3 regions of the Bradyrhizobium sp. Kon10 genome follow, and region 1 is predicted to be linked to each of the others. Evidence: predicted binding sites of a transcription regulator. Region 1 holds the regulator's gene; each other region holds the start of a gene.

Region 1 (7,375 bases):
GGCGAAAACGGGAAGCAAATGCGGCGCGGCGCTGTTGGTCATGATGGTCTCTTGGATGTTTCAGACGGCCTGAACGCGCCTTGCGCAGCGCATCATTGGTCCGGAAAACGAAACGTGCCGCCTTTTAAGGGCGGCACGTGTCACTATCTTATGCTTGGCATCACGGGTGTCAATGCCGCCGGAGAGCCTCGCGAAAGGCTGAATCCGTAGTCTTGCGGTGCCGAATTTGCGGGTTTTGGCCACGGAACATGTGGAAGCGAGTCGGCAGACTCTTGCGCGTGAGTCACGCCATATTGTAGCGTTTGGCTTGTCAGATACGACATCTCGTGCAGCGGTTCTGATCTCTAAGTCCTCATGTACCGGCGTAAGCGTTCGGGCGTTCTAGGCGCGCCCGACGAGCCTTAAGGGATTCTGACGGCACGGGTTTTTCGAGGCTTAGCATTCGCTGTGTGCCCCAGGATGGCTGGCGCGCGGCGAAGGAAAGGGTGCAATGACGGTTTTGACCTGGTCCGACGATCGCGTCGAACAGCTGAAAAAGCTCTGGGAGGCCGGACTTTCGGCCAGCCAGATCGCGGCCGAGCTCGGCAACGTGACCCGCAATGCCGTGATCGGCAAGGTGCACAGACTCGGCCTGTCCGGCCGCGCCAAGAGCCCGTCTTCAGCTGCTCCACGGCCGCGCAAGGCGCGTCCCGCGCAGCATATGATGCGGGTGACCCGCCCCGTCGCGCGCGGCAACACCGCGCTGGCGCAGGCCTTCGAGGTCGAGATGGAGGCCGAACCGGTCACCTACGACAACGTGGTGCCGATGAGCCAGCGGCTGTCGCTGCTTGAATTGAACGAGGCAACCTGCCACTGGCCGGTCGGCGATCCCTCGAGCGCGGATTTCTTCTTCTGCGGCGGCAGGGCGCTCTCGGGCCTGCCCTATTGCGCCCAGCACTCGCGCGTCGCCTACCAGCCAGCATCGGATCGCCGCCGTGCGCCGGTGAAGCCGTCGCGGTAAGGTCGTTCTGAGAGTCGTCACGCGACGGCGGCTCAACAAACTCGATGTCGTCCCGGACAAGTGCGCCTCAAGCGCGCGTAGATCCGGGACCCATAACCCACCGCAAGATGTGGTTACGGGGACTCGGAGTTAGCTTTTCGAGCAACAAGCACGCCCCTGTTGGTTATGGGGCCCGGATCTGCGCTTACGCTTGACCGGGACGACACTGAGTGTGTCGCCAAAACTTTGCAAACCCTACGCCTGCTCCGCCTTCGCAAAGCGATCATCCAGCGCATAGCCGGCGCCGCGCACGGTGCGGATCGGGTCCTGCTCGCGGCCGAGATTGAGCAGCTTGCGCAGGCGGCCGATATGGACGTCCACGGTGCGCTCGTCGATATAGATGTCGCGGCCCCAGACGCTGTCGAGCAGCTGCTCGCGCGAGAATACGCGGCCGGGATGCTCCAGGAAAAACTCCAACAGGCGATATTCGGTCGGGCCGAGATCGATCGGCCGGCCCGAGCGCGCCACACGCCGTTTGTCACGGTCGAGCTCGATGTCGCCAAAGGCGAGCACGGTGGCGAGCCGCTCGGGGCTTGCACGCCTGAGCAGGCCCTTCACGCGGGCCAACAGCTCGGGCACCGAAAACGGCTTGACGATGTAGTCGTCGGCGCCGGTCGCCAATCCCCGCACCCGCTCGCTCTCCTCGCCGCGCGCGGTGAGCATGATGATCGGCAACTGCTTGGTGTCGGATCGCGCCCGCAGCCGACGGCACAGTTCGATGCCGGAGAGGCCGGGCAGCATCCAGTCGAGCACGATCAGATCGGGAAGATGCTCCTTGAGACGGGTATCGGCGTCGTCGCCGCGCATCACCGTCTCGACGTCATAGCCGTCGCCTTCGAGGTTGTAGCGGAGAAGCTCGGTCAGAGCTTCCTCGTCCTCAACCACCATAATGCGTGCGCCCATGGTGCCGTCGCTCCTTGATGATTCAAATATTCGGGAGGGTCGTGGCGAAGGTTGTCATGTCGCCCTTCGGCCGCTTGTCGGTCATGGCCTGACCTTCGATCATGTAGAACACGGTCTCGGCGACGTTGGTGGCGTGATCGCCGATCCGCTCGATGTTCTTGGCGCAGAACATCAGGTGGATGCAGAACGAAATGTTGCGCGGATCTTCCATCATGTAGGTGAGGAGCTCGCGGAACAGCGAAGTGCAGATGGCGTCGACTTCCTCGTCACCCTTCCACACCGCCATGGCCGCCGGCAGATCGTGCGCGGCATAGGCGTCGAGCACCGACTTGACCTGTTGCTGCACGAGATCGGTCATGTGCTCGAGGCCGCGGAACAGCTTGAGCGGATGGAAATCGGTCTCCAGCGCCGCGACGCGCTTGCCCATGTTCTTGGCGAGGTCGCCGATGCGCTCGAGATCGGTCGCAACGCGCATGGCGCCGACGATCTCGCGCAGGTCGACCGCCATCGGCTGGCGGCGGGCGATCGTGAGCACCGCGCGCTCCTCGATGCGTCTCTGGAGCGTATCGAGCTCAGCGTCGGTGGTGACGACGCGCTGGCCGAGCGCGACGTCGCGGCGGATCAGGGCGTCGACGGAATCGACGATCATGCGCTCGGCGATCCCGCCCATTTCGGCGACCAGGCGCGTGAGCTCCTGGAGATCGGTGTCGAAAGCCTTTGCGGTATGTTCAGAACCCATGTCCCGTCTCCTCAGCCGAACCGGCCGGTGATATAATCCTGCGTGCGCCGATCGGTCGGCGACGTGAAGATCTTGCTGGTGTCGTCGAATTCGATCAGCTCGCCGAGATACATGAAGGCGGTCTTGTCGGAGACGCGGGCCGCCTGCTGCATGTTGTGGGTGACGATCGCAATCGTGTAGCTCTCGGCTAATTCCTGGATCAGCTCCTCGACCTTGGCGGTCGAGATCGGGTCGAGCGCCGAGCAGGGCTCGTCGAACAGGATCACCTCGGGTCGCACCGCGACCGTACGGGCGATGCAGAGGCGCTGCTGCTGGCCGCCGGAGAGCGAGAGGCCGGAGGCGTTGAGCTTGTCCTTGACCTCGTTCCACAACGCGCCGCCACGCAGCGCCTTCTCGACGCGGTCGTCCATCTCCGATTTCGATATCTTCTCGTAAAGGCGGATGCCGAAAGCGATGTTCTCGTAGATCGTCATCGGGAACGGCGTCGGCTTCTGGAACACCATGCCGACGCGGGCACGCAGCAGATTGAGGTCGAGCTTGGCATCGAGGATGTTGGTCTGGTCCAGCATGAGTTGACCGGTGGCGCGCTGGCCCGGATAGAGATCGTACATCCGGTTGAAGATGCGCAGCAGGGTCGACTTGCCGCAGCCCGACGGGCCGATGAACGCGGTGACGCGGTTGGCACCGAGCGTCAGGTTGATGTTCTTCAGCGCGTGGTGCTCGCCATAGTAGAAGTTCAGGTTGCGCACGGTCACCTTGGGGGGCGCCTCGGGCAGCACCGGCGCGTGCGGCAGTCCACCGGCCGCGCTCATCGATACGGACAGATCACTCATGTTGCGGTCCTCTCGGCGCCAAGAATGCGCGCGCCAATATTCAGGGCAAGAACGGTCAGGGTGATGAGCAGCGCGCCGCTCCAGGCCAGCTGCTTCCAGTAGGCATAGGGGCTCTGCACGAAGTTGTTGATGGTGACCGGCAGGTTCGCCATGGTCTTGTTCAGGCCCAGGCTGAAGAACTGGTTCGACAACGCGGTGAACAGCAGCGGCGCGGTTTCGCCGGCAACACGCGCGGTGGCGAGCAGCACGCCGGTGATGAGACCGGAACGGGCAGAACGATAGGCAATCCGCTTGATCACCAGCGAGCGCGGCAGGCCGAGCGCGGAGGCTGCCTCACGCAGCGCATTCGGCACCAGGAGCAGCATGTCCTCGGTCGTGCGCAGCACCACCGGGATCACGATCACGGCGAGCGCCAGCGCACCCGCGATTGCCGAGAAGCCGCGCATCGGCACCACCACTGCGCCGTAGATGAACAGGCCGATGATGATCGAGGGCGCCGAGAGCAGGATATCGTTGATGAAGCGGATGACCGAGGTCAGCCGGTCGTTGCGGCCGTACTCGGCGAGATAGGTGCCGGCGAACATGCCGAGCGGCGCGCCGATGCCGACGCCGATCACGGTCATGATCAGCGAGCCGACGATGGCGTTGAGCAGGCCGCCCTCGTTCGATCCGGGTGGCGGCGTATTCTCGGTGAAGAGCTGGAAATTGAGTCCGGCGAGGCCATTGTAGAGCAGCGTGATCAGGATCAGCGCAAGCCAAGTGACGCCGAACGCGGTTGCGGCGATGCAGAGCCCGCGGATGACGATGTCCTTGCGGCGGCGGCGGGAATAGATCGGGTTCATGGCTTCAGTTCCCCGCCCTCTTTTCCAGCCGCATCAGCATCAGCCGCGCCGCCGCGAGCACGAAGAACGTCAGCACGAATAGCAGCAGGCCGAGCAGGATCAGGCCGGACTGGTGCAGGCCGTCGCTCTCGGCGAATTCGGATGCGATCGCCGCCGAGATCGTGGTGCCCGGCGCGAAGATCGAGGGCGAGATGCGGAACGAGTTGCCGATGATGAAGGTCACCGCCATGGTCTCGCCGAGCGCGCGGCCGAGCGCCAGCATGACGCCGCCGATCACGCCGACCCGGGTGTAGGGGATCACCACGCTGCGGACGACTTCCCAGGTGGTGCAGCCGACGCCGTAGGCGGCCTCTTTCAGCACCGGCGGCACGGTCTTGAACACGTCGACCGAGATCGACGTGATGAAGGGCAGCACCATGATGGCGAGGATCAGCGCGGCGTTGAACAGGCTGAGATAGGACGGCGGGCCGGCGAAGATCGCGCCGAGCACGGGGACGCCGTCGAAGATCTTGATCATGAACGGCTGGAACGTGTTGGCCAGGAACGGGCCCAGCACGAAGAAACCCCACATGCCGTAGATGATCGAGGGAATGCCGGCGAGCAGCTCGATCGCCATGCCGATCGGGCGGCGCAGCCATTGCGGGCAGAGCTCGGTCAGGAAGATCGCAATGCCGAGGCCAACGGGAATGGCGATCAGCATCGCGATGAAGGAGGTGACCAGGGTACCGTACATCGGCCCGAGCGCGCCGAGCACGGGCGGATCGGCCGACGGCGCCCAGCGCTGCGTCCACAGGAACGCGAAGCCGTATTCCTTGATCGCCGGGAAGGCGCCGACAATCAGCGACAGGATGATGCCGCCGAGGATCAGAAGCACCGAGATCGCGCTCAGCCGCGTGATCCAGTAGAACGTGACATCGCCGAGCTTGAACGCGCTCAACGCCTTGGCGCGGTCATAAGGTCCGGCGTGGTCGACGATATCGCTCTGAACGGCCATCTCTGCCACGCCGATCCCCTGTACCAGATGATATACGCTTGTTGTCGCTCTTGCGCCCCGGATGCAGCGCGACGCTGATCCGGGGCCGAAGTCGTGTGGTCCGCAGTGCTACCTTCAGGTCGCACCGCGCTCGGAGAGAAGAGCTCAGCTCTTGATCTCGGCAGCCCAGGTCTTCTCGATCAGCTGGACGACGCTGTCGGGCATCGGGATGTAGTCGAGCTCCTCAGCCGCCTTGTCGCCGTTCTTGAAGGCCCAGCGGAAGAACTTGATGGCTTCCTGGGAGGCCGCCTTGTCGGTCGCGTCCTTGTGCATCAGGATGAAGGTCGCCGCCGTGATCGGCCAGGACTTGTCGCCGGGCTGGTCGGTGAGGATAACGTAGTAGCCCGGAGCCTTGGCCCAGTCGGCGTTGGAAGCGGCGGCCTGGAAGGCTTCGACCGTCGGCTGCACCGTCTTGCCGGCCTTGTTGACGAGGCCGGTATAGGTCAGCTTGTTCTGCTTGGCATAGGCGTACTCGACATAGCCGATCGAGTTCTTGGTCTGGCTGATGTTGCCGGAAACGCCTTCGTTGCCCTTGGCGCCGACGCCGACCGGCCACTCGACCGCCGTGCCTTCGCCGACCTTGCTCTTCCAGTCGGCGCTGGCCTTGGAGAGATAGTTGGTGAAGTTGAAGGTGGTGCCCGAACCGTCGGAGCGGCGGACCACGGTGATCGCGTCGGACGGCAGCTTGACGTTCGGATTGAGCTTCTTGATCGCCGGATCATCCCACTTGGTGATCTTGCCGAGATAGACGTTGGCAAGCGTCTCGCCGTCGAACACCAGCTCGCCGGGCTTGATGCCTTCGAGGTTGACGACGGGAACGATCGCGCCCATCACCATCGGCCACTGCGCGAGGCCGTCCTTCTCGAGCTGCTCGGGCTTGAGCGGCGCGTCGGTCGCGCCGAAGGTCACGGTCTTGGCCTGGATCTGCTTGATGCCGCCGCCAGAACCGATCGACTGGTAGTTCAGACCGTTGCCGGTCTCCTTTTTGTAGACGTCGGCCCATTTGGAATAGACCGGGAACGGGAACGTGGCGCCGGCGCCGGTGATGTCGGCCGCGAAGGCCGAAGTCGATGCGGCGACCATGCCGGCAACGACGATCGTCTTGAGGAAATTCATGCTGGTCTCCATACAGGGGAGCGAAGCGCATTCCGCGCCCGATCGCGCTCCCGTGCCGCCCCTTTAAGAGCGGTCGGCTGTGCTTTTACGAAGGTTTGGTGACAGTCCGATGACAGTCTTAACCCGCTGAAGCGGTTACGATTTCACGCGGAAGCCGCAGGCTTGGCCTGGGGAAAACAGGCGGTGAAAGTGGCGCCCTGTTTGGGCACGCTTTCGATCAAAAGCCGGCCGCGATGGCGGTTAAGAATATGTTTCACCAGCGATAATCCGAGCCCCGTCCCGCCCTGGGAGCGGCTGTCGCCGACGTCGACCCGGTAGAAGCGCTCGGTCAGCCGCGGCAGATGCTCGGGCGCGATGCCGGGGCCGAAATCGCGCACCATGACCCGGATTTCCTGAGTTCCATCAGTCGCCGGTGCCGCGGTCAGCGACACGATGATGCGGCCGCCGGAGGCGCCGTATTTGAGGGCGTTCTCGATCAGATTCTCGAACAGGCGCAGAAGCTCCTCGCGGTCACCGGCGATCATCACCGGCGCCTGCGGCAAATGGGTCTCGACATCGACCTGGCGCTCGCGCGCGAGCGGTTCGAGCCCGTCGGCGACCTGCAGGATGATCGGCAGCAGGTCGACCAGGGTGTCGGGCCGCACATGGGCCGACAGTTCCACCCGCGACAGCGACAGGAGGTCGTCGATCAGGCGCGCCATGCGGGTGGCCTGGTTGTGCATGATGCCGAGGAAGCGCTCGCGCGCCTTGGGATCGTCCTTGGCCTGACCCTGGAGCGTATCGATGAAGCCGGAGAGCGCGGCGAGCGGCGTGCGCAGTTCATGACTGGCATTGGCGACAAAGTCGGCGCGCATCTCCTCGACCCGGCGC
Region 2 (7,375 bases), on a different contig from region 1:
CCAACTCCGTGCTCAGGGTCAAATGCCCTCCGGCCGGCATGGCGTCCTGCGCGTTGAGCACCAGGTTCAGCAAGGCAGATTCAAGCTGGGCGCGGTCCGCGAATGTCTGGATCGTGCCGGGTCCGAATGCCGTCTTGATCTCGATGTTTTCGCGCAAGGTGCGCTTGAACAGCTTGAGCATGGATTCGAGCAGCTCGCGGCAATCGATCGCCTTCGGCCGGAGCAGCTGGCGGCGGCTGAACGCGAGCAGCCGCTGCGTCAGCTCCGCGCCGCGTTCGCCGGACTCGCAGATGTCGTCGGCAAATTGCCGCAGGTCCGGCCGGGTCTTGAGCTCTTCGCTGAGAAGCTCGGCGTTGCCGATGATGACGGTGAGGAGATTGTTGAAGTCGTGGGCGATGCCGCCCGAGAGCTGGCCGACCGTCTCCATCTTCTGCGCCTGCTGGAGCTGCTGCTCCGTCAGCTTGCGCGCGGTCAGATCGTGGACGATGCCGACGTAGATCAGATCGCCGTCCTGCCACGCCTGGCCCACCGACAGATCCATCGGAAAGGTCGAGCCGTCCTTGCGCAGGCCGACGGATTCCCCGGTTGCGAAGCGCCGCGCATGAGCTGTGGACGAGGGCCTCTCGTTGGACATCAGCATGCTGACGTCGAGATTCATGACCTCGTCGGCGCGATAGCCGAACAACCGTTCGCAGGCCGGATTGAACAGCAGAATGCGGGCTTGCGCATCGAACAGGATCACGCCGTCGACCGCGGTCTCGACGACAGCGGTGAGGCGCGTCATGCTCTCTCGCATCGCGCGCTGCGCGTCTCCGAGCTGTTGGAGCAGCAGCGTCGCGTCGCGGCTCTTGATTTCCTCCTGTTCGAGCGCGGCCTGGACCTTTTGAAGCTGGAACGGCGAGGGGATCGTCAGGATCTTCGGCAGCAGCGGCCAGAGCGCGCCGGCCGTGAAGACCGACGCCACCGCCGTCACCGCCTTGACGATGCCCTCGATGCCATAGGCCGGGACCCAGAGCGTGTAGATCGACAGCAGGTGCGTCAGGCCGCACGCCGTGATGAATACCGCGAACGCCCAGTACACCCAGCCGAACTGGAGGTCGCGCCGCTTGATGACGAGAATTGCGAGAGCAAACGGAATGGAGAAATAGGCAGCCGCGATACAGGCGTCCGAGACGACGTGGAGCCAGATCAACTCGGGCTCCCACAACAGGCAGATGCCGTGCGGTGAAAACATCGAGGAGTCGAGGATGCGTTCGAAGTAGGCCCACATGATTCCACTCCGAGAGGCTTGCGGGCCGAGGTCGGCCCGCAACGTTGGTGTCGCTGGACTGATTCCGGCACCAACGTGTCACTCATCGATCTGGACGCCAAGGCCCGCAGCGGGATCAAGGCCATTTTTTGCAACCTCTGCACGACTGCGGGGACGACAATGCCGCGCCGGATCGCGACTGGCTGATTCGCCGGGGCCGGTTTTGCGCGCCGCGAATGGCGGCCGGTGCGGCTTGCTGGGGCTCCCTGAGCGCGGTAGGACAGGCCATGGCGGTGTCCCCCTCAAGCAAGCGTATCCCGCGATGACCACGCCCGTGGCGCTCACCATTGCCGGCTCCGATTCGAGCGGCGGCGCCGGCATTCAGGCTGACCTGAAGACCTTTGCCGCGCTCGGTGTCTACGGCGCCTCGGCCATCACGGCGCTGACGGCGCAGAACACCAATGGTGTCACCGGCATTCACGCGGTGCCGGCCGAATTCGTCACCGCGCAGATCGACGCCGTGTTCGCCGATCTCGATGTCGGGGCGGCGAAGATCGGCATGGTGGCGCAAGCCTTGAGCATCGATGCGATCGCAACCGCGCTGTCGCGCTGGGCTCCGCGAAATGTGGTGCTCGATCCGGTGATGGTCGCAACCTCCGGCGATCGGCTGCTGTCACCGCAGGCCGTCGAGGCCCTGCGCAACAAGCTGGTGCCGCTCGCCTCGGTGATCACGCCGAATCTGCCGGAGGCCGCCGCTCTGCTCGACGAGCCGGTCGCGCGTAGCCAAGCCGAGATCGAGCGCCAGGGGCGGCGCCTGCTCGCGCTCGGCGCTCGCGCGGTGCTGATCAAGGGCGGCCACGGCGAGGGTGCCGAGAGCATCGACTATCTCGTCAGCGCGGAAAGCACGATCGCACTCGCCGCGCCGCGCGTCGCGACCAAAAATACCCACGGCACCGGCTGCTCGCTGTCCTCGGCGATCGCGGCAGGTCTCGCCAAGGGCGACACTCTTGAGCAGGCGGTGCGCAACGCCAAGGCCTGGATCAGCGCCGCGATCGCCGCCGCCGACCGCTTCAGCGTCGGTCATGGCCATGGGCCGGTCCATCATTTCTACAAATTTTACTGACGCGGGCGAGTTCGACCTCTTCCGCTTGCGGGTAGGGCAATCGCATATGGGTCCTCGCGGCCATCCTTCGAGACGCCCGCCGTTGGCGGGCCCTCAGGATGAGGACCGAGTGTGCGGCAGCAGTTTCAACGGGCACCGATGCCGCTTAGCCTCATCCTGAGGAGACCGCGAAGCGGTCGTCTCGAAGGACGAGGCGTGCGTTCAGCCCTCCCAAAATACCATATGCGATTGCCCTGCCCGCAAGCGGGCGAGGGAGCGCACCTGCGATCGTGACTTACAGTGTGAATCTGATCCTGGGCGGGGCGTCTGCGGCGCATGTCGCCTGATTGTCGCATGCGGCTGATATTCGCAGGGAGGGCGAGGCGAGTTTGATTCGTATCTGAGGGTGCCTCAAAGGTTTCGATCGGTCATCCCCCTGTCACGGGATATTGTTACAGGCTGTCGCATGGGAAGTTACGATATGAGTGACGAGAGCCCTGAAAGGCGCTTTCGCACCTTGTTCATCTCCGACGTTCATCTCGGAGCCCGCGGTTCGCAAGCCGACCTTCTGCTGGATTTCCTGCGCTACCACGATGCCGACACCATCTATCTCGTCGGCGACATCGTCGACGGCTGGGCGCTGAAATCGAGCTGGCACTGGCCGCAATCGCATAACGACCTGGTGCAGAAGCTTTTGCGCAAGGCGCGCAAGGGTGCCAAGGTCATCTACATTCCCGGCAATCACGACGAGTTCCTGCGCAACTATTACGGCACGCATTTCGGCGGCATCGATGTGGTCGAAAACACCGTCCACACCGGCGTCGACGGCAAGCGGTTTCTGGTGATCCACGGCGACATCTTCGACCTCGTGGTGCAGAACGCGCGCTGGCTCGCCCATCTCGGCGACAAGGCCTACGACTTCGCCATCCAGATGAACCGCTTCGTCAACTTCTTCCGGCGCATGTTCAAAGTGCCTTATTGGTCGCTGTCGCAATGGGCCAAGCAGAAGGTCAAGAATGCCGTCAATTATATCGGCGCGTTCGAGCAGGCGCTCGCCGCCGAGGCGCGCCGCCACGACGCCGACGGCGTGATCTGCGGCCACATCCATTATGCCGTGATCCGCGACGAGGGCGGCATCCGCTACATGAACTGCGGCGACTGGGTGGAGAGCTGCACCGCGCTGGTCGAGCACGACGACGGCCATTTCGAGATCATCACCTGGGCGGATCACGCGCAAAAGCCGGCGGAAGTCCCCCAGGTGGCGGCAAGGGCGGCCTGATGCGCATCCTGGTCGCGACCGACGCCTGGCACCCGCAAGTCAATGGTGTGGTTCGGACGCTGACCAAGCTCGCTGACGCCGCGAACGGCTTCGGCGTCGAGCTCACGTTTCTGACGCCGCAATCGTTCCGCACCTTCGCGATGCCGAGCTATCGCGACGTGCGGCTCGCGATGCCGCGCCCGGCCCGGATTGCAAAGCTGATCGAACAGGCCCAGCCCGACAGCATCCATATTGCGACGGAGGGGCCGATCGGCCTGATGGTCCGCCGCTTCTGTCGCCAGCGCAGGCTGCCGTTCACGACCAGCTTCCACACCCGCTTCCCCGAATATGTCCGCGCCAGGGTGCCGGTTCCGGAATCCCTGATCTGGCGCGCGCTGCGGCGCTTCCACAGCGCCAGCCGAGCGGTGATGGCGGCAACCCCGGCGCTCGCCCGCGAACTGACCGAGCGCGGCTTCGCCAAGGTCGTGCTGTGGCCGCGCGGCGTCGACACCCATTTGTTCCACCCGCGTGCGATCGACCTGTGCCTTCCGGCCCCGGTGTTCCTTTCGGTCGGTCGCGTCGCGGTGGAGAAGAATCTCGAAGCCTTCCTCGACCTCGATCTGCCCGGCACCAAGGTGATCGTCGGGGATGGCCCCGCCCGCGTCGCGCTGGAGGAGGCATATCCGGATGCGATCTTTCTGGGGGAAAAGCACGGCGAGGAACTGGCGGACATCTACGCGGCCGCCGACGTCTTCGTGTTTCCCAGCAAGACCGACACCTTCGGCCTAGTCCTGCTCGAGGCGCTGGCAAGCGGCTTGCCGGTCGCGGCGTTTCCGGTGAAGGGTCCCCGCGACGTCATAGGCGATGCGCCGGTCGGCGCGCTGGATCATGATCTGCGCGATGCCTGCTTGGCAGCGCTCGACGTTTCCCGCCAGGCCTGCGTCCAATTCGCCTCCAATTACACCTGGGAGGCCTCGGCCCGGGCTTTTGTCGACAGCATTCTGGCGGTCGGCGCGGTGCTGCCCGGCCGGAACAGCGCGGATCAGCCACGCTTCGTCGCCTGACCAGGCGAAATCCTCGCGCGGAGATGTCTTGCCCGCGGCTCGTCCGCCGCGATAACATCTGACATGACCGAACAGCTCCTCCCGATCGGCCCAGCCGATATCGATGCCGCAGCGCGCGTGATCGCACCCTTCGCCGTCCGCACCCCGCTGTTGTCCTTTCCCGTGCTCAACGAGCGCGTCGGCGCGAAGGTCTTTCTGAAGCCGGAGATGCTCCAGCGCACCGGCTCCTTCAAGTTCCGCGGCGCCTTCAACAAGGTCGCCTCGATTCCGCAGGACAAGCGCGCCGGCGGCGTGGTCGCGTTCTCCTCCGGCAACCACGCCCAGGGCGTGGCGGCCGCGGCAAAGATCCTCGACATGCACGCGACCATCGTGATGCCGGCAGACGCGCCCTTGTCGAAGCGCGAGCGCACCAAATCCTACGGCGCCGAGGTCGTGCTGTATGACCGTGACCGCGACGACCGCGAGGCGATCTCGCGCGGTATCGCCGAGAAGCGCGGCGCGACGCTGGTCAGGCCCTATGACGATCCCTTCGTCATCGCCGGGCAGGGCACTGCCGGCCGCGAAATCGCGGAGGATATGGCAGCGCTCGGCCTTAAGCCGGACATCGTGGTCGCGCCGGCCTCCGGCGGCGGCCTGATCGCCGGCGTTGCGACTGCGGTGAAGGCGCGCTTTCCGCTCGCCGAGATTGTGGTGGCCGAGCCCGAGGCCTTCGACGATCACGGGCTGTCGCTGACCGCAGGCCACCGCGAGCCGCATGCGCCGGCAGGCCGCACCATATGCGACGCGCTGATGGCCCTGATTCCCGGCGAGATGACCTTTGCCATCAACAGCAAGCTACTGGCGCGCGGCGTCACCGCCTCGGACAAGGAAGTCGGCGCGGCGGTCGCCTTCGCCTATCGCGAGCTGAAGCTGGTCGTCGAGCCCGGCGGCGCCGTCGGCCTCGCCGCGCTGCTCGCCGGCCGCCTCGACGTCGCCGGCAAGAATGTCGTCATCGTGCTCTCCGGCGGCAATGTCGATGCTGATCTGTTCGCCGAGCTGGTGGCCTGATCATCTCACATGAAGAAGGGGCAGCGCGTTGCGGCGCTGCCCCTTTCTCGTCTTTGGGGTTTGTCGTGATCAGTGCATGAAGCCGCGGTGGTTGTTGCCGCCATTCATGACTGGCGACTGGTTCATCGACTGGCGGAAGTTGCTGCCGCCACCATTGCCGATCGCATTGAACTGCGGACGGTTGTTCTGCTGGTTGTTCTGCACCTGCACCTTGTTCACCGGGTTGTTGTTCAGTTTCACGTCGTTGTTGACGTGGATTGGATTGGTCTGCGCCTGGACATTCGTCGTCTTCACGTCGGTCGTCTTGACCTCGATGTTCGAGCCGCCTTTGCCGACATTCACCGGCATGCTCACGATCTTGCCCGGGTTAGCGTTGGCGTTGCCGGCATTTGGCGTAGTGTTGGTCACCGGCAGCGTCACGATCTTGCCGATGCTGCCGTTGTTCGTCGTCGTGTTGGTCGGCGCGGGCAGGGTGACGATCTTGCCGCCAGCGCCGCCAGTGCCGATCAAATTGCCCTCGCCCTGCTTCTGCACGACCGGCAGACTGCCGTTTGCTTGCGCATGATCATTGCCCTGCTGCATCAGCGGCATGTATTTGGGCTGGCCGAGATTGCCGAGCTTCAAGGTCGGGGCGATATTCTGCGGAGCCAAGAACTTCGTCGCCTGCATCAGCGGGATCAGCTTCGGCTGCTTCTCGAGCTTCAGCGCGACCTGCGCATAGGGGCTGTTGCCGTAGCTGTCGTAGAAGCTCTTGTAGCCGAGCGGCGAGTTCGCAAGCACCGCCTTGTGCCAGGCCTGCGAGATCAGGAGGTTCGACAGCAGCCAGCGGATGTGGTCGCACAGCGGGTCGTGCGGATACATCTCGATGAACTCCTGATAGTATTCGGGCCGGCCTTCCGACAGCACATAATCATAGGCCTGGCGGGTCGAGCGGCTCGGCAGGTTGGAGGCCATCTGCACCACCGGCGCATTCACCGGCGCGCGGTTGGCGGCGACGGCGGTGTCGCCGAAGAAGGTGAAGTCGGAGGTGAGCGACGAACTCTCCCACGGAATCTGCGCGCCGCTGGTGGTCTGGTTGACCTCGAGACGCACGCGCTTGAACAGCTGCTCGATCGGCACGTTGGGTTCGCGCGCGATGTTCAGGAAGGCCTGTGTGTAGGGGCTGTGGCCGCCGGCACCGTCGAGCGCCTCGGCGCCCGGCGCGGTGGAATAGCCGACGATCGAGCCGTTCGGCGCATCGACGATGGCGAGACCGCGGCTGGCGTCGTTGACGTTCGGGAACGGGTTGTTGCGGCAGGCATCAAGGATGACGATGCGCATCCGGCTCGGGATCGTCTCCAGCGTCGACATCACGTCGACCAGACGCACCGAGTTGTTGACGAGCTCGGTCTGGTTCGAGACCTTCGCGTCGACGGGAACGAGATAGTTCTCGCCGGCGAGCTGCACGCCGTGTCCGGCGTAATAGACCATCGCCACCGTATTCGGACCGCGCGCGGAGACTTTTGCCGAAAAATCCTGGACGACGCGGAGCATGTCGTTCTGGGTCAAATCGGTCGCCGAGATCACCTCGAAGCCGGCCGAGTTCAGGAACTGCGCCATCGATTGCGCGTCATTGTCGGGGTTCGCCAGCTGCGGCGCGTTCTGGTAGTTCGAAT
Region 3 (7,375 bases), 370 kb from region 1:
CGCTGAACAGATGCAGCTTCGCCCGCACCGCGGCGACGCGGATTTTCTGACCGATCGGCGGCGCCTCGGAGCCGGGAATGCGGACGATGACCTCGCCGGGCGGCAGCTCGCCGGGATTGGCGGCGATGCGCTGCTCGTCCTGTGCGCGCGAGCCGTAGATGAAGGTCTCGGCGCCGACGCGCTCGATCGCTTCGACCGTCAGCGGCAGCGCGATGCCGCCGGCTGGCGTCTGGTCGGTGATGGCGAAATCTTCCGGGCGGATGCCGATGATGCCGGCTTCGATGTTGCCGAGCTGCGATTTGATCTCGTCCTGGCGGATCGACATCAAATTCATCGGCGGCGCGCCGATGAAGGACGCGACGAAGGTCGTTGCCGGCTTCTCGTAGATCGCCAGCGGATTGCCGACCTGCTCGACCTCTCCGCCATTCATGACGACGAGAACATCAGCCAGCGTCATCGCCTCCAGCTGGTCGTGGGTGACATAGATCGAGGTCGTGCTGAGCCGGCGCTGCAATTTGCGGATCTCGACCCGCATCGCGATGCGCAGCTTGGCGTCGAGGTTGGAGAGCGGCTCGTCAAACAAAAACACCTTCGGCTGGCGCACGATGGCGCGGCCCATGGCAACGCGCTGGCGCTGGCCGCCGGAGAGCTGGCGCGGCTTGCGCTCCAGCATCGGCGTGAGCTCGAGCACGCGCGCGGCTTCGTCGACGCGGGTCCTGACCTCGTCCTCTTTCATGCCGCGGTTGCGCAGGCCGTAGGCCATGTTGTTGAAGACGCTCATATGCGGATAGAGCGCGTAATTCTGGAACACCATCGCGATGTCGCGGTCGGCGGGCTCGATCTGGTTGACCACGCGGCCGCCGATGTCGATCTCGCCGCCGCTGACGGTCTCGAGGCCTGCGACCATGCGCAGCAGCGTGGACTTGCCGCAGCCGGACGGGCCGACCAGCACGCAGAACTGGCCGTCGGCGACATCGACGTTGACGCCCTTGATGGCCTCGAAGCCGCCGGGATAGGTCTTGCGGACGTTGCGCAGGGTGACGTTAGCCATAAAAAATCACTTCTCCGTCTCGACCAGCCCGCGCACGAACAATTTCTGCATGGCGACGACGACGAACACCGGCGGCAGCATTGCCAGCACGGCGGTCGCCATCACGACCGGCCACTCGGTCAGCGCGTCGGTCGTGGTGATCATCTTGCGGATGCCGACCTGGATCGTCTGCATGTCGTCGCGCGTGGTGATCAGCAGCGGCCAGAGATATTGATTCCAGCCGAGGATGAAGAGGATCACGAACAGCGCCGCCATGTTGGTGCGCGACAATGGCAACAGCGTATCCCAGAAGAAGCGCAAGGGGCCGGCGCCGTCGATGCGTGACGCCTCCAGCAGCTCGTCCGGGACGGTCATGAAGAACTGCCGGAACAGCAGCGTCGCGGTCGCCGACGCGATCAGCGGCAGCGCGAGCCCCGCGTAGCTGTCGAGCATGTGCAGATCGGCGACGATCTTGTAGGTCGGATAGATGCGCACCTCGACCGGCAGCATCAGCGTGATGAAGATGATCCAGAAGATCGGCATCCGGAACGGAAAGCGGAAATAGACGATCGCATAGGCCGAGATGATCGAGATCGCGATCTTGCCGACCGCGATCAACAGCGCCATCACCAGCGAGTTCAGCATCATGTTGCCGACCGGCTCGCGGGTCGAGCCGCTCGTGCCGACGAAGATGGTCTGGTAATAAACCTCGAAGAAATGGCCGCCCGGCAACAGCGACATCTGCCCGTTGGCGATCAACGCGTTGTCCTGGGTCGAGGCGACGATGGCGATATAGACGGGAAACGCGACGATCGCGATCCCGATCCAGAGAATGAAATGGGCGACGTAGCGCCGAAAGCCCTCTTGCTCGACCATCAGTAGGTCACCTTGCGCTCGACGAATCGGAACTGGATTCCGGTGAGCACGATGACCATGACCATCAGGATCACCGATTGCGCCGCCGAGCTGCCGAGATTGCCGCCGAGCAGGCCGTCGGAATAGACCTTGTAGACCAGCGTCACCGTCGACGTGCCGGGACCGCCGCGGGTCATGGTGTCGATGATGCCGAAGGTGTCGAAGAAGGCGTAGACGATGTTGACGACCAGCAGGAAGAAGATGGTCGGCGACAGCAGCGGGAAGGTGACAGTCCAGAACCGACGCATCGGGCGCGCGCCGTCGATCGCAGCGGCCTCGAACACGCTCTTCGGGATGGCTTGCAGCCCGGCGAGGAAGAACAGGAAATTATAGGAGATCTGCTTCCACGCGGCGGCCACGATGATCAGCGCAGCCGCCTGATTGCCGTCGAGCAGCGGATTCCAGTCGACGCCGGCGGCGCGCAGATATCGCGCGAGCACGCCGAGCGAAGGATGCAGCATGAAAATCCAGAGCACGCCGACGACGGGCGGCGCGACGGCATAGGGCCAGATCAGCAGCGTGCGATAGAACATCGAGCCGCGCAGCGGCTTGTCCGCCATCACCGCGAGCAGGAGCGCGAACGACAGCGAGGACACGGCGATCGCGAACGAGAAGAAGAAGGTGCGGACGATCGTCTCGAAATAGGCGGGGTCTTTGAACAGTTCGACGTAGTTGTCGAACCAGACGAAGCTCGTCGACAGACCGAAGGCGTCCTGGAGCAGGAAGGACTGGATCACGGCTTGGGCAGCCGGCCAGTAGAAAAATATCAGGACCACCGCGAGTTGCGGGGCAACCAGCGCGTAGGGCAACAGCTTTGACTGGAAAATGGCTTGCTTTTGCATGGTGTCAGCAGAGCGGCAGGCCGGGTCGCGGCCTGCCGCTCATGGGCCTCACTTCACGGCGGTCTTTTCGAACTGCCGCAGCATCACGTTGCCGCGCTCGACCGCGGAATCCAGCGCCTGCTTGGCGGTCTTCTTGCCCGCGAGCGCCTGCTCGATCTCTTCCGACCAGACGTCGCGCAGCTGCACCATGTTGCCGAGCCGCAGGCCGCGCGAATTCTCGGTCGGCTCCTTGTTGGTCAGCTCGAGCAGGGGCGTTTCGAGATAGGGCTGGTCCTTGTAGAAGCCCTCCGCCTTCGCCTTCTCATACGCCGCCTTGGTGATCGGCAGATAGCCGGAGGCCTTGTGGATGTAGACCTGGCGATCGGTGTCGGAGAGGAAGGTCAGGAATTTTGCGACGCCCTTGTATTCCTCGGCCGACTTGCCGCCCATGACCCAGAGCGAGGCACCGCCGATGATCGAGTTCTGCGGCGCGCCCTTGACGTCGGGATAGTACGGCATCGGCACGGCGTTGAAGTTGAACTTGGCCTGCGCCTTGACGTTGCCGAAGAAGGCGGACGAGGTCAGGTAAATCGCGCACTCACCCGAGGTGAAGCGGCCTTCGCCGGTGTTGGTACGGCCGGCATAGTCGTAGGTCTTGTCCTTCTGGAGCTCGACCAGTTTCTCGAGATGCTTGACCTGCAGCGGGCCGTTGAACTCCAGCACGGTGTCGAAGCCGTCGAGGCCGTTCGCCTTGCTGGCGAGCGGCACGTTGTGCCAGGCGGAGAGCTGCTCGAGATTGACCCAGGTGACCCAGGAGCCGGAGAAACCGCAAGTCGGGTGGCCGTTGTCGTGCAGCTTCTTGGCGGCCGCGAACGTTTCCGGCCAGGTCTTCGGGATCTCGACATTCGCCTTCTTCAGCTCGTCCAGGTTGACCCACATCACCGTCGATGACGAGTTGAAGGGGAAGGACAGCATTTCGCCCTTCGAGGTCGAATAATAGCCGGTGATGGCGGGCAGGTAGATCTTGGGATCGAACTTCTCGCCGGCCTCAGCCATCAGCTTGTAGACGGGCTTCACGGCGCCGGTCGCGGCCATCATGGTGGCGGTGCCGACTTCGAACACCTGCATGATATGCGGGGCGTTGCCGGCGCGGAACGCGGCGATGCCGGCATTCATCGTATCGGCGTAGTTGCCCTTGTAGGTCGGGATCACCTTGTAGTCGCTCTGCGACGCGTTGAAGTCGGTGGCGAGCTTGACGATGACATCGTTGTTCGCGCCGGTCATGGCGTGCCACCACTGGATTTCAGTCACGGCCAGCGCCGGCGAAACGCTCATGCCAACCGTCACCGCAAATGCTGCGGCTGCCCCAAAATGTCGAAGAGCCATCAAGTAAACCTCCCTTGGCCGTCAAAAAGATCGCTTGCGCTAGCAGCGCCACATGACGTTCACATGACTGTGTAAGCGGGCGAAACGAAAGCGGCAAGCGCGGCAAAAGGAAAGCCGTCAAATAGGCGAATGCCGCGCGCTGTCTCATCCATTCGCGGTGCACACACGCGCCCGCGCCGCAGTGCGGTATTGGATGTGTGAGGTCGACCATCGCACCGCGGCCTCCCTTGCCTCTCCCGCTTGCGGGAGAGGTCGCGCCGAAGGCGCGGGTGAGGGCTCTCTCCTCCCGGGGATTGTCCCGTTGCGGAGATACCCTCTCCCCAGCCCTCTCCCGCAGGCGGGAGAGGGAGCGCAGCGTCAGCGCTTGCGCTCGGGCCCGCAGACCGTGCCGGTCTCGACCATCGCGTCGATCTCGGCCCTGGAATAGCCGAACTCGCCCAGCACCTCGGCGGCGTGCTGGCTGAATTTCGGCGGCAGGCGGCGCAGGCTCGGCTTGCTGCGATCGAGCCGGATCGGCGACGCCACGCCCTTGTACCAATCCTTTTCGATGACATCGCCGCGGGCGATCGTGTGCGGATTGGTCAACGCATGGTCGATCTTCTGCACGGGGCCGGCGGGCAGGCCCGCAGCAAGCAGGCGATTGCACAGCGGCTCGGCCTCGTGCTGGCTGAACACCGCGGCAAGCTCGGCGCGCAGGGCCTCGCGATTTGCGATGCGGTCCTTGTTGCGGGCAAAGCGCGGATCGGTGCCGAGCTCGGGCTTGCCGATCTCCTTCGCGAGCTTGCGGAAGGTGCCGTCATTGCCCACGCCGATGAAGATGTCGTCGGTCCTGGTCGGGAAGATCGCATAAGGAACGAGGTTGGGATGCTCGTTGCCGGTGAGCGACGGCGGCTTGCCGTGCATGAAATAATTCGCGGTGTGCGGATGCATGATGGCAAGGCCGGTCTCGTACAGCGTCGTCTCCAGGAACTGACCCTGGCCCGAGCGCTGCCGCTCCGACAGAGCCATCAAAATGCCGATCGCCGCGTAGAGTCCCGTGGTGATGTCGACCAAGGGCACGCCGATCCGCATCGGCCCGCTCTCCGGCGAGCCGGTCGCCGCGATCATGCCGGTCATCGCCTGGATGATGGCGTCATAGCCGGGATTGCCGCCGCGCGGGCCGTCGGCGCCGAAGCCGCAGATCCGGCAATGCACGAGGCGCGGGAATTTTTCGCGCAAGTTCTCATTGCCGATGCCCCATTTCTCCAGCGTGCCCGGCTTGAAATTCTCGATCAGGACGTCGGCCGTCTCGAGCATCTTGAGCAGCACGGCGCGGCCGCCTTCGGAGGCGAGGTCGAGGCCGATCGAGCGCTTGTTGCGGTTGATGCCGACGAAATAGGCCGCGTCTTCCTCGTGGAAGGGAGGGCCCCAGTCGCGGACCTCGTCGCCCGCCGGCGGCTCGACCTTGATCACGTCGGCGCCATGGTCGGCGAGAATCTGCGTGCAGTAGGGGCCGCCGAGCACGCGCGTGAGATCGATGACGCGCAGTCCGCTCATTGCGCCCGAAGCAGCTTCAGAACTCATGCCTTCGCTTCCCCTGTGTCGATATTGACCACAGGCCTAGCGAGGTTCCGGGAAGCCAGCAATGGCTTGTTGCGTAGGGCGTTATGCGGCGCACGCGCCACAGTCCCGCGACCTGGCAAATCAGAGCTGGCAACTCGAGAATCTGGCAAATCAACGGAAATGGCCGGCCCGAGGGAGATCCCGGGCCAGCCGATCCGCATCTTCGATCAGACCACCGTCAGGCGGACGTCGACATTGCCGCGCGTCGCGTTGGAGTACGGGCAGACCTGGTGCGCCTTCTCGACCAGCGCCTCGGCTTCCGCACGGGCAAGGCCCGGTAGCGACACGGCGAGATCGATGTCGAGGCCGAATCCGCCGGCCGCGCGTGGGCCGATGCCGACGGTCGAGGTGACGGAGGCGTCAGCGGGGACCTTCGGGCCGCCCTGCGAGGCCACGAACTTCATCGCGCCGATGAAGCAGGCGGCATAGCCGGCCGCAAACAGCTGTTCGGGGTTGTTGCCGGCACCACCGCCGCCGCCGAGTTCCTTCGGCGTGGTCAGCTTGACGTCCAACGCGCCATCGAGGGTCGCGGCATGGCCGTCGCGGCCGCCGGTGGCTTTTGCACTGGTCTTGTAGAGGACATTCACCGACATTTTCGTCTCCCTGTTTTCCTGTTGGGTGCGGCTTATATGGCAGACAATTAGATTGTGCGCAATTTAAATCAGGCCGCCTCACATTTAATTGTTCGCAATTGAATGCGCGCCCGCCAGGTCCCAGAATGACAGGACGAATCTCGTGAGATCGAACATGGCCCGGAAACACTCCGCGGTGGACCCGCTGCGGCTCGACAATCAAATCTGCTTCGCGGTCTATTCCGCCGCGCATGCCTTCAACCGCGTCTACAAGCCGCTGCTCGACCGGCTCGGCCTCACCTATCCGCAATATCTGGTGATGCTGGTGCTGTGGGAGCGCGACGACGTGCCCGTGAGGGACATCGGCGAAAAGCTGTTTCTGGATTCGGGCACCCTGACGCCGCTGTTGAAGCGGCTCGAGGCCGCCCATCTGGTCAAGCGCACGCGCTCGAGCGAGGACGAGCGCCAGGTGCTGATCGCGCTGACGCCCCAGGGGCACGCGTTGAAGGAGAAAGCGCGCGCCGTGCCGCAGTCGATCCTGGCTGCATCGGATTGCTCGGTGTCGGAGCTGGTGGCGATGAAAGACGAGATCGTCGCGCTACGCGACCGGCTCAATGCGGTGATCGGAGAGTAGGGGGAGTCCGTCAGTCCGTCTTCGCCGGACACCACGCTTCGCCCTTCGGGCTGTGCGCGGCTGCGCCACGCGTAGCCCGAAGGGCGAAGCGTGGTGGAGCCAGGCGGGATCGAACCGCCGACCTCTTGCATGCCATGCAAGCGCTCTCCCAGCTGAGCTATGGCCCCTTAACCGTCCGGCGCGCCTTGGGCGACGCGTCGGATGAGACCCAGAACCACAGTTCTGGGATTATCTCAAGTCTCTTCATCACCTACGACGTCACCAATGATGTCGGTCACGTCCTCGTCGCCCTCTTCGTCGTCGGCGATGAAGGTCGAATCATCGTCGTCATCGTCCTCGATGGTCTCGTCGACCTCGATGTCGTCTTCGGATTCGGGCACGACGGCCTTGACCTTGCCGGTGTTCTCCTCGGCAT

Evidence for each region. The regulator PhoB, encoded in region 1, activates phosphate uptake and scavenging genes when phosphate is short. The targets are predictions, from matches to a motif close to TGTCATNNANCTGTCAT.
Region 2: a site for PhoB is predicted at 2,778-2,794, ahead of AC0L2O_RS19785 (UDP-2,3-diacylglucosamine diphosphatase). Genes of this name have one in related genera too.
Region 3: a site for PhoB is predicted at 4,205-4,221, ahead of ugpB (sn-glycerol-3-phosphate ABC transporter substrate-binding protein UgpB). Genes of this name have one in related genera too.

What each region holds. Positions count from the first base shown of each region.
Region 1 covers NZ_JBVVOZ010000002.1:398,906-406,280, reverse strand. Annotated here, with positions in the region: gene AC0L2O_RS04885 (acetylornithine transaminase) at 1-42, opposite strand, end outside; gene AC0L2O_RS04880 (GcrA family cell cycle regulator) at 491-1,000, shown strand; gene phoB (phosphate regulon transcriptional regulator PhoB) at 1,235-1,942, opposite strand; gene phoU (phosphate signaling complex protein PhoU) at 1,965-2,681, opposite strand; gene pstB (phosphate ABC transporter ATP-binding protein PstB) at 2,693-3,514, opposite strand; gene pstA (phosphate ABC transporter permease PstA) at 3,511-4,356, opposite strand; gene pstC (phosphate ABC transporter permease subunit PstC) at 4,361-5,350, opposite strand; gene pstS (phosphate ABC transporter substrate-binding protein PstS) at 5,495-6,505, opposite strand; gene AC0L2O_RS04845 (ATP-binding protein) at 6,649-7,375, opposite strand, start outside.
Region 2 covers NZ_JBVVOZ010000013.1:149,119-156,493, forward strand. Annotated here, with positions in the region: gene AC0L2O_RS19775 (ATP-binding protein) at 1-1,270, opposite strand, end outside; gene thiD (bifunctional hydroxymethylpyrimidine kinase/phosphomethylpyrimidine kinase) at 1,572-2,372, shown strand; gene AC0L2O_RS19785 (UDP-2,3-diacylglucosamine diphosphatase) at 2,818-3,630, shown strand; gene AC0L2O_RS19790 (glycosyltransferase family 4 protein) at 3,630-4,673, shown strand; gene AC0L2O_RS19795 (threonine/serine dehydratase) at 4,737-5,720, shown strand; gene AC0L2O_RS19800 (caspase family protein) at 5,790-7,375, opposite strand, start outside.
Region 3 covers NZ_JBVVOZ010000002.1:33,855-41,229, forward strand. Annotated here, with positions in the region: gene AC0L2O_RS03245 (sn-glycerol-3-phosphate import ATP-binding protein UgpC) at 1-1,051, opposite strand, end outside; gene ugpE (sn-glycerol-3-phosphate ABC transporter permease UgpE) at 1,058-1,906, opposite strand; gene ugpA (sn-glycerol-3-phosphate ABC transporter permease UgpA) at 1,906-2,787, opposite strand; gene ugpB (sn-glycerol-3-phosphate ABC transporter substrate-binding protein UgpB) at 2,836-4,152, opposite strand; gene AC0L2O_RS03265 (CaiB/BaiF CoA transferase family protein) at 4,510-5,715, opposite strand; gene AC0L2O_RS03270 (organic hydroperoxide resistance protein) at 5,922-6,347, opposite strand; gene AC0L2O_RS03275 (MarR family winged helix-turn-helix transcriptional regulator) at 6,502-6,960, shown strand; tRNA gene AC0L2O_RS03280 (tRNA-Ala) at 7,052-7,127, opposite strand; gene AC0L2O_RS03285 (TIGR02300 family protein) at 7,194-7,375, opposite strand, start outside.